3 regions of the Streptomyces sp. NPDC058632 genome follow, and region 2 is predicted to be linked to each of the others. Evidence: riboswitches for the same ligand, from Rfam matches in the RefSeq annotation. Region 2 holds a riboswitch; each other region holds the start of a gene.
What was found. A riboswitch is a leader RNA that binds a small molecule or an ion and turns the genes downstream of it on or off. The one in region 2 is predicted to bind cyclic di-AMP.
Positions count from the first base shown of each region.

Region 1: linked by a shared signal. The riboswitch ahead of ACFWVE_RS07025 (transglycosylase family protein) and the one ahead of ACFWVE_RS15755 (M23 family metallopeptidase) in region 2 are both predicted to bind cyclic di-AMP.
Region 3: linked by a shared signal. The riboswitch ahead of ACFWVE_RS03800 (transglycosylase SLT domain-containing protein) and the one ahead of ACFWVE_RS15755 (M23 family metallopeptidase) in region 2 are both predicted to bind cyclic di-AMP.

Region 1 covers NZ_JBHXQZ010000011.1:85,403-88,669, reverse strand. Annotated here, with positions in the region: gene ACFWVE_RS07030 (transglycosylase family protein) at 158-1,099, shown strand; cyclic di-AMP (ydaO/yuaA leader) riboswitch at 1,431-1,600, shown strand; gene ACFWVE_RS07025 (transglycosylase family protein) at 1,605-2,363, shown strand; gene eno (phosphopyruvate hydratase) at 2,695-3,267, shown strand, end outside.
Region 2 covers NZ_JBHXQZ010000035.1:34,287-37,553, reverse strand. Annotated here, with positions in the region: gene ACFWVE_RS15760 (GntR family transcriptional regulator) at 1-384, opposite strand, end outside; gene ACFWVE_RS15755 (M23 family metallopeptidase) at 639-1,412, opposite strand; cyclic di-AMP (ydaO/yuaA leader) riboswitch at 1,426-1,589, opposite strand; gene ACFWVE_RS15750 (M16 family metallopeptidase) at 1,825-3,213, opposite strand; gene ACFWVE_RS15745 (M16 family metallopeptidase) at 3,210-3,267, opposite strand, start outside.
Region 3 covers NZ_JBHXQZ010000005.1:69,267-72,533, forward strand. Annotated here, with positions in the region: gene ACFWVE_RS03795 (polyprenyl synthetase family protein) at 1-906, opposite strand, end outside; cyclic di-AMP (ydaO/yuaA leader) riboswitch at 1,529-1,691, shown strand; gene ACFWVE_RS03800 (transglycosylase SLT domain-containing protein) at 1,697-2,179, shown strand; gene ACFWVE_RS03805 (HAD family hydrolase) at 2,280-3,149, opposite strand.

The sequences.
Region 1 (3,267 bases), on a different contig from region 2:
ACTCAACTCTGTGATCTTCGTGTGATCTGCGCGGCATGAACTTGTGACAGACGTTCGACTGCCTATACGTTCACCCATCAAGCGCGGCGTCCCGCTTTTCAAACGCCATGGTTCGAAGCGCCGTGCGAGCAACTGTTGTCCTGCGAAAGGTCTCCGCATGCTCTCCGGGAACGGTCGTCACCGTCGCCCCCGCCAGGCTCCGGCTCTTCTCGTCGCGGCCGGAGTGACCGGCTCGGCCATCGCGATCCCCCTCCTCGGAGCCGGCGCCGCCAGTGCCGCCGACGGCTCGACCTGGGACCGGGTGGCCGAGTGCGAGTCGGGCGGCTCTTGGAGCCAGAACTCCGGCAACGGTTACTACGGCGGCCTGCAGTTGACCCAGGAGGACTGGGAGGCGTACGGCGGCCTCGACTACGCGACCAGCGCCGACCAGGCCAGCCGCGGCCAGCAGATAGCCGTGGCCGAGAAGATCCTCGCCGACCAGGGTGTCGGCGCGTGGAGAGCCTGCGGGCTGCTCGGGGGCCTGGAGCAGGACTCGTCCGTGCTCGACATCGACACCGGCGTGGAGGGCGACTCGTCGGGCACGTCCGGCTCCGAGAGGTCCGCCACTCCGTCGCCGTCCCAGTCCGCCGGCTCCTCGTCGGACGCGAAGGACGCGAAGGGCGCCGAGGGCGCTGCGGACGACCGGGAGGAGGAAGGAGGGGCGGACGGATCGGCCGCCCCCGACGCTTCCCCCTCCGCCTCCGCGTCTCCCTCCGCCAAGGGCGATGATTCGGACAAGTCGGGGCAAAAGTCCGACGCTTCGGAATCGGTCGACGGTGAGAACTCCGGCAACGGCCGTCACCGCGGCGTCAGCGCCGAGGAAGAGGCGCGTGAGGACCGTGAGGCCGGGTCCTCCGGCAAGCACGCCTCGCGCGGCGGTCTCGGCTTCACGCGCGGCCTCGACAGCTCCTCCCCGTCGAGCGACTCCGCCCCGGGCTCCGCGAGCGGCTCCTCGGTCGCCTCCGACTCCCTTGCCCTCGGCGGCGGATGGCTCGCCCAGTACGGCGGGGGCGACGAGGCCGAAGGTGCCGCCGCCCCGAATCTCACCCTTTTCGGCTAGGAAAGCGCATCCGGGTTTCAATCGGGTGAATGCTGACATTCCCGCAGTGATGGCCGGTTGTTCGGGAGTCGGCCTTACGCCGGCTGGGTGGCGACGGCGCGCCGACCGGGTGACAGGCGACTCGGCGTGCGAAAAAGCGCGCCGAGGCCGGAAGTTGAGAGTCCCGGTTCGCAACGAATGTCTGGTTTAAAGGTGATGAGAGATAGGTCTCAGAAGCCCTGATCGTCTTTGATAATCCGCTGCGAGCATGTCTACGGTCGTGATCGCTCGCCATCGCGGGCCCCGGCTGCCGCCACGCCGAATCCTGCCAGTGGCAGCACGGGAACAGTCGTCGCGTCATGCGCCGTAGGCAGGAGCGGGGGACCCAAGGTAGGCGCCGGATCCGGTGAAGTACGCCGGATACGGCTCGGGGTGAAGCCGCGTCCCGCAAGGGAACGCGGCCGGGCAACTCAACCGGCCCGAACCCGACAGCTCACCTCGTAGGCGTCGGTGAGGGGATCCATCCATGCTGTTTTCCAGCAAGGGCAAGCACCGTCGTCCGTCCAGGGCCACCCGTGTCATCGCCGTCGCCGGCGTCACCGGTGCCGCCGTCGCCGCCCCGCTGATGGCGGCCGGCAGCGCCTCCGCCGCCACCGCCTCCGAGTGGGAAGCCGTCGCCCAGTGCGAGTCCGGCGGCAACTGGTCGATCAACACCGGCAACGGCTACTACGGCGGTCTGCAGTTCTCCGCCTCCACCTGGGCCGGCTACGGCGGCACGAAGTACGCCGCCACCGCCGACCAGGCCGGCAAGGCCCAGCAGATCGAGATCGCCGAGAAGGTCCTCGCGGGCCAGGGCAAGGGTGCCTGGCCGGTCTGCGGCAAGGGCCTGTCCGGCGCCGCCTACACCGGTGGCGGTTCCGCCGGGGGCTCGGGCGGCCAGAGCTCCGGCAGCCAGGACAGCGGCTCCTCGCAGAGCTCCCAGCAGCAGGCCCCGGAGCAGCAGGCCCCGGAGCAGAGCACCGAGGCCGCTCCCGAGCGTTCCGCCGAGCAGAAGGCCTCCCGCTCCGAGGAGCGTCCGGCCGCCAAGAAGACCGTCACCACCCCGACCGGCGAGAAGGTCGAGAAGGGCGACGGCGAGTACAAGGTCCTCAAGGGGGACACCCTCAGCTCGATCGCCTCGGAGCACGACGTCAAGGGCGGCTGGGACAAGCTGTTCAAGCTGAACGACGACATCGTCGAGGACGCCGACCTCATCTACCCCGGCCAGCAGCTGCACCTGAAGTAGGACGGCGGCCGCAGGCCCGGGCCCCGTCCCCGCGGGGTCTGCCCCGCCCCGGCGCGTGTCCCCGTACGCGCCGGGGCGGGGCTTTTTCGTGGCCGGCGCCCGGATCCGGTCCGTACGCGGTGCCGGAGGCGGTCCGTGCCGCGGCGCCGGACCCGGTTCCCCGTTTCCCGGATTTCCCGGAAACCTCTTTGTTCCGTTCGGAAACAATTTACTCTCGGTTCTGTCCGTGAAGCGGCCGACCGGATGGCCGATCGCCCCGAGCCGGATAGGCTCGGGTCCGCAGGGCCCCGTGGCCCCGCTGAATCACGTCACATCCATGAAGGAGATGCTCGTGCCGTCCATCGACGTCGTCGTAGCCCGGGAAATCCTGGACTCCCGAGGCAACCCCACGGTCGAGGTCGAGGTCGGCCTCGACGACGGCAGCACGGGTCGTGCCGCCGTCCCGTCCGGCGCCTCCACCGGCGCCTTCGAGGCCATCGAACTCCGTGACGGAGACCCCGACCGTTACCAGGGCAAGGGCGTCGAGAAGGCCGTCCTGGCCGTCATCGAGCAGATCGGCCCGGAGCTCGTGGGCTACGACGCCACCGAGCAGCGCCTGATCGACCAGGCGATGTTCGACCTGGACGCCACCGACAACAAGGGCTCCCTCGGCGCCAACGCCATCCTCGGCGTCTCCCTGGCCGTAGCCCACGCCGCCTCCGAGGCCAGCGACCTGCCCCTCTTCCGCTACCTCGGCGGCCCCAACGCGCACCTGCTGCCGGTGCCGATGATGAACATCCTCAACGGCGGTTCGCACGCGGACTCCAACGTGGACATCCAGGAGTTCATGATCGCCCCGATCGGCGCGGAGTCCTTCTCCGAGGCCCTGCGCTGGGGCACCGAGGTCTACCACACGCTGAAGAAG
Region 2 (3,267 bases):
GCCGCCCAGTGAGCGCAGGTCGTCACTGTGGCCTTGACGGGCCCGTTCCTGGCCCAGCCGGACCAGACCGCGCAGCACCTTCAGATGGGCCTCGGTGCGGCGCTGCGCGGCACGCAGGGCACCGAGCGGCTCCAGCAGCAGCCGCATCTCCAGCAGGTCGGCGGCCTCCTGCTCGGTGGGTTCCGCGACGCACGCGCCCGCGTGGCGCCGGGTGACCACGAAGCCCTCGGCCTCCAGGGTGCGCAGGGCCTCCCGGACGGGGACGCGCGAGACACCGTAGCGCCGGGCGAGGAGTTCCTCGGTGAGCCGGCCGCCACGCTCGTAGACACCCGAGACGATGTCGTCCCGGATCGCCGTGCACACCGAGTGCGCCGGAATACGCATGACCGACCTCCGAATTAATCCCCGCATAACGCCAACGGGTGACGCCCGTTCCGTGACTCTATTGCAACGCGCGCGAATTTCCGACGGCGAGCCGGGAATCATGTCCGTTTTTTGGACAACGGGCCGCCGAAAACACCGAAAGCCCCGACTCGGAGAGCCGAGCCGGGGCCATTCCACGGAAAGCGGACACCTGGGGCGTCAGGGGATCACGCGGACGCCGAGGTGTACACCACGGCCAGGGGACGTGCCCCCGGTCAGACGTTCGCGCCGTGCGCGCGGAGGTACGCGACGGGGTCGATGTCGGAGCCGTACTCGGCGGTGGTGCGGGCCTCGAAGTGCAGATGCGCGCCGGTGACGTTGCCGGTGGCGCCGGAGACACCGATCTGCAGGCCCGGGGTGACCTGCTGGCCCACCGAGACACCGACGGACGACAGGTGGCCGTACTGGGTGTACGTGCCGTCGTGCATCCTGATCACGACCTGGTTGCCGTAGGCGCCGCCCCAGCCGGCCTCCACGACGGTGCCCATGCCGACCGAGAGCACGGGGGTGCCGCTCGCGGCATGGAAGTCGACACCGGTGTGGGTGCCGGAGGACCAGACGGCGCCGCCGGACAGGTAGCCGGTCGAGACGTAGGAGCCCGCGATCGGGGACACGAAGGTGTTGAGACGCTTGCGCTCGGCCTCACGCGCGGCGCGCTCTTCGGCCTCGCGGGCCTTGGCGGCCTCCTCGGCGGCCCTCTCCCGGGCGGCCTCCTCGGCGGCTTCGCGTGCGGCTGCCTGGGCCGCCTCGCGTGCGGCCTCGTGCTGGGCGGAGGCCTGGGCGTCGACCCGGGCGGCGACCTCGTCGCCCATGCTGATCACGGGGGTCAGGCCGGTCTGCGCCGCGGCGGGTCCGGCGGCGAGCGCCGGAGCGGAGAGGGAGCCGATGACACCGGTGGTGGTGAGAGCCGCGACGCCCGCCGCCTTGGCGGTGCCGCGATGCACGCGGCTGGGACGACGGTGCTTCCCGGTGGCGCGGGTGAACGCCATGTACAGGGTGGTCCTTTCCTTCCTTCTCGCCTACCGGGTTAGCTGACGGGTTCGGAGCAGGAAGGTCTCCTACGGACCCCCTCGCGGCACGCGCGGGCGTCCGATTCACCCCAGGGACGCTGATGGGTCCCCGGCTCCCCCGGCTCACGCCGTACGGGGACTCGGCGATGACTGTCCGGTGCCGCGGGTGCGGCGCACTGCCCGACGAACAGACCGCCTGACGCTAAGCGGGGCGTCTTTCAATTCCCAAACGGATCCCGGATTTTGTAGCGCATCCCACAGGGCAGACAGGCACCTCCTGCCCCAATTCGGGCATAAGGGGGCCCTGGTGACGTTCTCGTCACCAGGGCCCCGCGCGCGTGCGCGTCCGGCGTGCGGTCGGACGGCCGCCGGCAGTGCGCCGGCGGGCCGTCTACTCGGCCGGCACCACCGTGACTTCGCCGATGCCGAGCGCCTCGACGGGCTCCTTGATCTGCGCCGCGTCGCCGACCAGGACGGTCACGAGGCGGTCCACCGGGAAGGCGTTCACCACCGCCGCGGTCGCCTCCACGGTGCCGGTGGCGGCGAGCCGCCGGTACAGCTCGGCCTGGTAGTCGTCGGGCAGGTGCTGCTCCACCTGGTCGGCGAGAGTGCCGGCGACGGCCGCGGCGGTCTCGTACTTGAGCGGTGCCACGCCCACCAGGTTCTGCACGGCGACATCGCGTTCGGCGTCGGTGAGGCCTTCCGCGGCGAGGGTGCGCAGCACCGCCCACAGGTCCTGCAGGGCGGGTCCGGTGTTCGGGGTGTCCACGGAGCCGCTGATGGCGAGCAGCGACGCGCCGGTACCGTCCGGGGCGGACCTGAGGACCTGGCCGAACGACCGCACGCCGTAGGTGTAGCCCTTCTCCTCGCGCAGGACGCGGTCCAGGCGGGAGGTGAGGGTACCGCCCAGGCAGTAGGTGCCGAGCACCTGCGCGGCCCACACGCGGTCGTGCCGGTCCCCGCCGACGCGGCCGATGAGCAGCTGCGTCTGTACGGCGCCGGGACGGTCCACGATCACGACGCGGCCCGTGTCGTCGGCGGTGACCGGCGCGACGGGCCGCGGCCGGGCCGCCGATCCGGTCCAGGCGCCGAGGGTGTCGCCGATCAGCTCGTCCAGGTCGGTGCCGGTGAGGTCGCCGACGACCACCGCGGTGGTCGTCGCGGGGCGGACGTGATTCTCGTAGAAGGCGCGTACGGCCGCCGAGTCGATGCCGGCGACCGTCTCCTCGGTGCCCTGGCGCGGGCGGGACATGCGCGACGTCGCCGGGAACAGCTCCTTGGAGAGTTCCTTGGCGGCGCGGCGGGACGGGTTGGCCAGCTCGTGCGGGATCTCGTCGAGGCGGTTGCGGACGAGGCGCTCGATCTCGCTGTCGGCGAACGCGGGCGCCCTGAGGGCGTCGGCGAGCAGTCCGAGCCCCTTGGCGAGCCGGGAGGCCGGCACCTCCAGGCTCAGGCGGACGCCGGGGTGGTCGGCGTAGGCGTCCAGGGTCGCGCCGCAGCGCTCCAGTTCGGCGGCGAACTCCTCGGCGGAGTGCTTGTCCGTGCCCTCGGAGAACGCCCGCGCGGTGATGGTGGCGACACCGTCGAGACCGGCCGGCTCGGCCTCCAGGGGCGCGTCGAGGAGCACCTCGACAGCGACGATCTGCTGGCCGGGGCGGTGGCAGCGCAGCACTGTCAGACCGTTGCCGAGGGTGGTGCGCTCGGGGGCCGGGAAGGCCCAGGGCCGGGCCTCGCCCGCCTGCGGCTGGGGGTGGAAGTCCATCGTGGCGAGCTCGGTCACTTCGCCGTCTCCTCGTTCTCGTCGGTGCCGACGACCGCGGCTTCTTCGATGTCG
Region 3 (3,267 bases), on a different contig from region 2:
CACGGTGTCCTGGCGGGCCTGCTCCAGTGCGGGGTGGGCGCGCAGCAGCCGCAGCGCCTCGGCGTGCCGGGCGTCGTCGCCGAGGTCGGAGTCGAGCAGCTCGCACAGGGCGATGTCCTCGGCCAGCCCCAGCCGGGCCGCCCGCTCGCGCAGCCGCAGTACGGGCAGCGTCGGGATGCCCTCACGCAGGTCGGTGCCCGGGGTCTTGCCGGACTCGTGGGAGTCGGAGGCGATGTCCAGTACGTCGTCGGCGAGCTGGAAGGCGACCCCGAGGCGCTCGCCGTACTGGGTCAGCACGTCCACGACCGTGTCGTCCGCGCCGGACATCATGGCGCCGAACCGGCAGGCGACGGCGACCAGCGAGCCGGTCTTGCCGCCGAGGACGTCCAGGTAGTGGTCGACCGGGTCCCGGCCCTCCTGCGGCCCCGCGGTCTCCAGGATCTGACCGGTGACCAGTCGTTCGAACGCCTCGGCCTGTACCCGTACGGCCTCCGGGCCGAGGTCGGCCAGGATGTGCGACGCGCGCGCGAAGAGGAAGTCGCCGGTGAGGACCGCGACGGAGTTGCCCCAGCGGGTGTTGGCGCTGGGGACCCCGCGCCGCACGGTGGCGTCGTCCATCACGTCGTCGTGGTACAGCGTGGCCAGGTGGGTCAGCTCCACGACCACGGCGGACGGCACGACACCGGGCGCGTAGGGGTCGCCGAACTGGGCGGCGAGCGTCACGAGCAGCGGCCGGAACCGCTTGCCACCGGCCCGCACCAGGTGCTGGGCGGCCTCGGTGATGAAGGGGACCTCACTCTTCGTGGCCTCGAGCAGCCCTTCCTCGACAGCCGTCATCCCGGCCTGGACATCGGCTTCCAGAGCCTGGTCCCGCACGCTCAGCCCGAACGGCCCGACGACGGTCACGAGGGGTCTCCTGTCTGCTGGTGTCCACCGGCGCTTAGACGTCTTGCACAGTTTGTCGATAGGTCGCTGACATCACTCCAACCAGCGTATCCGGTCATGTTTCGATCACCGCCAGCACCCGCATTCCCCGGACTCACCCGCACACGCGCGGACGGCGCCTCACGGCGCCCTCCGTATCGGATCACCCTCAGACCGTTTCCGACCAGGTGGCAAAAAAGAATATTCATCGCTTTCCGGACACAGCGTCCCGCTCCCGAGGCGCAACCCGGAACGCGGTCCGGCGCACGGTCCCGCACGCAGGCCGTCCCGCCCACCCCGGAGTCCGATTTGCCGTAATTACCAAGCAAATTCCCTTTGGCGGCAAATACTCCCACGCGGTGCGGCCAGTGAAGTGAGTCACGCGCACCCCGACGCGCCCGCCCCTCGCGCTCGCCGGCGCTTCCCCTTGCCCCGCAAGCGAGTTGACCCTTGGCGTCCGCAAAGGATCAAGCACCTCAAAACCCCCACGGCAAGATCAAACGGCTCGATCCGTGACGGTCTCACTTGTTTCCGACAAGTGCGCTCGCATACGTTCCCGGCTTGTCGGGCGGACGCCGAATCCTGCCGCCGCCCGCGCCACCCATCGACGAACTCACTCACGCACGGCAGGAGCGGGGGACCCAGGTAAGCCGCCGGACCGGTTCGCACCCGGAACGGCTCGGGGTGAAGCCATGCCCGCAGGGGCACGGCCGGGCACTCTCCCGCCCGAACCCGACAGCTCACCTCGCAGGCGTAGGAGAGGAACACAGACATGACCGCATCCGGTCCGCCCCGCCGCTTCGGCAGCTCCCGCCTCGTCCGCTCCTTCGCCGTCGCCGGTGTCGCGGCGGTCGTCCTCCCGCTGTTCGGCGCCACCACCGCCTCCGCCGCGCCCGCCGCGCCCGCCCCTGCCGCCGGCACCGTGACCGCGTACCCGGACAACCTCGACGGCTGGATCCGCGAGTCGCTGTCCGTCATGGCGCAGCACGGCATCCCCGGCAGCTACGACTCCATCCACCGCAACATCCTGCGCGAGTCGTCCGGCAACCCGCAGGCCATCAACCTGTGGGACTCCAACGCCATGGCCGGCACCCCGTCGAAGGGCCTGCTCCAGGTCATCGACCCGACCTTCCAGGCGTACCACGTGCCCGGCACGGCCTTCGACCCGTTCGACCCGGTCGCGAACATCACGGCGGCCTGCAACTACGCGGCGGACCGCTACGGCTCCATCGACAACGTCTTCGGCGCCTACTGAGACACCTGAGGCATCCGAGACATCCGCGACACCCGGGCCCGTCGGAACGCCGGGACACCGGAACGCCGGCGGCACCGGCCACACCGGCGAACACCGGGGCCTACCGGGACACCCTCCCGGGCCTGGGGCGGGACAGCACGTGTTGGGGCACGCGCGGCTCCGCTCCGCCGAACAACCGCTCGAGGACGACGGCCACGCCGTCGTCCTCGTTCGACGTGGTGACCTCGTCGGCCACCGCCTTGAGCTCGGGGTGCGCGTTGGCCATGGCGACTCCGTGGGCCGCCCAGTCGAACATCGGGATGTCGTTGGGCATGTCGCCGAAGGCGATGGTCCGCTCGGGATCCAGCCCCAGGTACTCGGCGGCCAGTGCGAGACCCGTCGCCTTGGTGACACCGCACGGCTGGAGTTCCACGGTGCCCGGACCCGACATCGTGACCGTGGCCAGCGAGCCGACCGCCGCACGGGCCGTCGCCGCCAACTCGTCGTCGGTCAGGCCGGGATGGCGCAGCAGCACCTTGCTGATCGGCCGGGCCCACAGATCGTCCCGCCGTTCGACCCGCACGGCGGGCAGCGTCGGGTGCGGCATCAGGTAGCCCGGCTCGATCAGGGTGAGCCCGTCCACTCCGTTCTGGTCGACCGCGGCGTACAGCTCCCCGACCTCGGCCTCGATCTTGCCGAGCGCGGTCTCCGCCAGTTCCCGGTCCAGGGTGACCGACCACAGCAGCCGGTCCGTGCCGGCGTCGTACACCTGCGCGCCCTGTCCGCACACCGCGAGCCCCGTGGACCCCAGGTCGTCCAGGAGCGGCCGCACTCTGGGCGCCGGGCGCCCCGTCACCACGAGGTGCCGGACACCGGCCCGCGCCACCAGCTCCAGCGCGGCGAGGGAGCGGTCGGAGAGGGTGTCGTCGTCGCGCAGCAGCGTCCCGTCCAGGTCGGTGGCGATGAGCGAGCAATCGGTGGGTGCGGCCATGACCAGAGAATACGGACACCGCGCGCCCCCGACTCACCGCGCCCCGGGCACCCGTCCCGTGCCCCGTCCGCGGCCTCTGCACCACTTGGCAACAACATGCGCCGCTCCCTACCGTCCT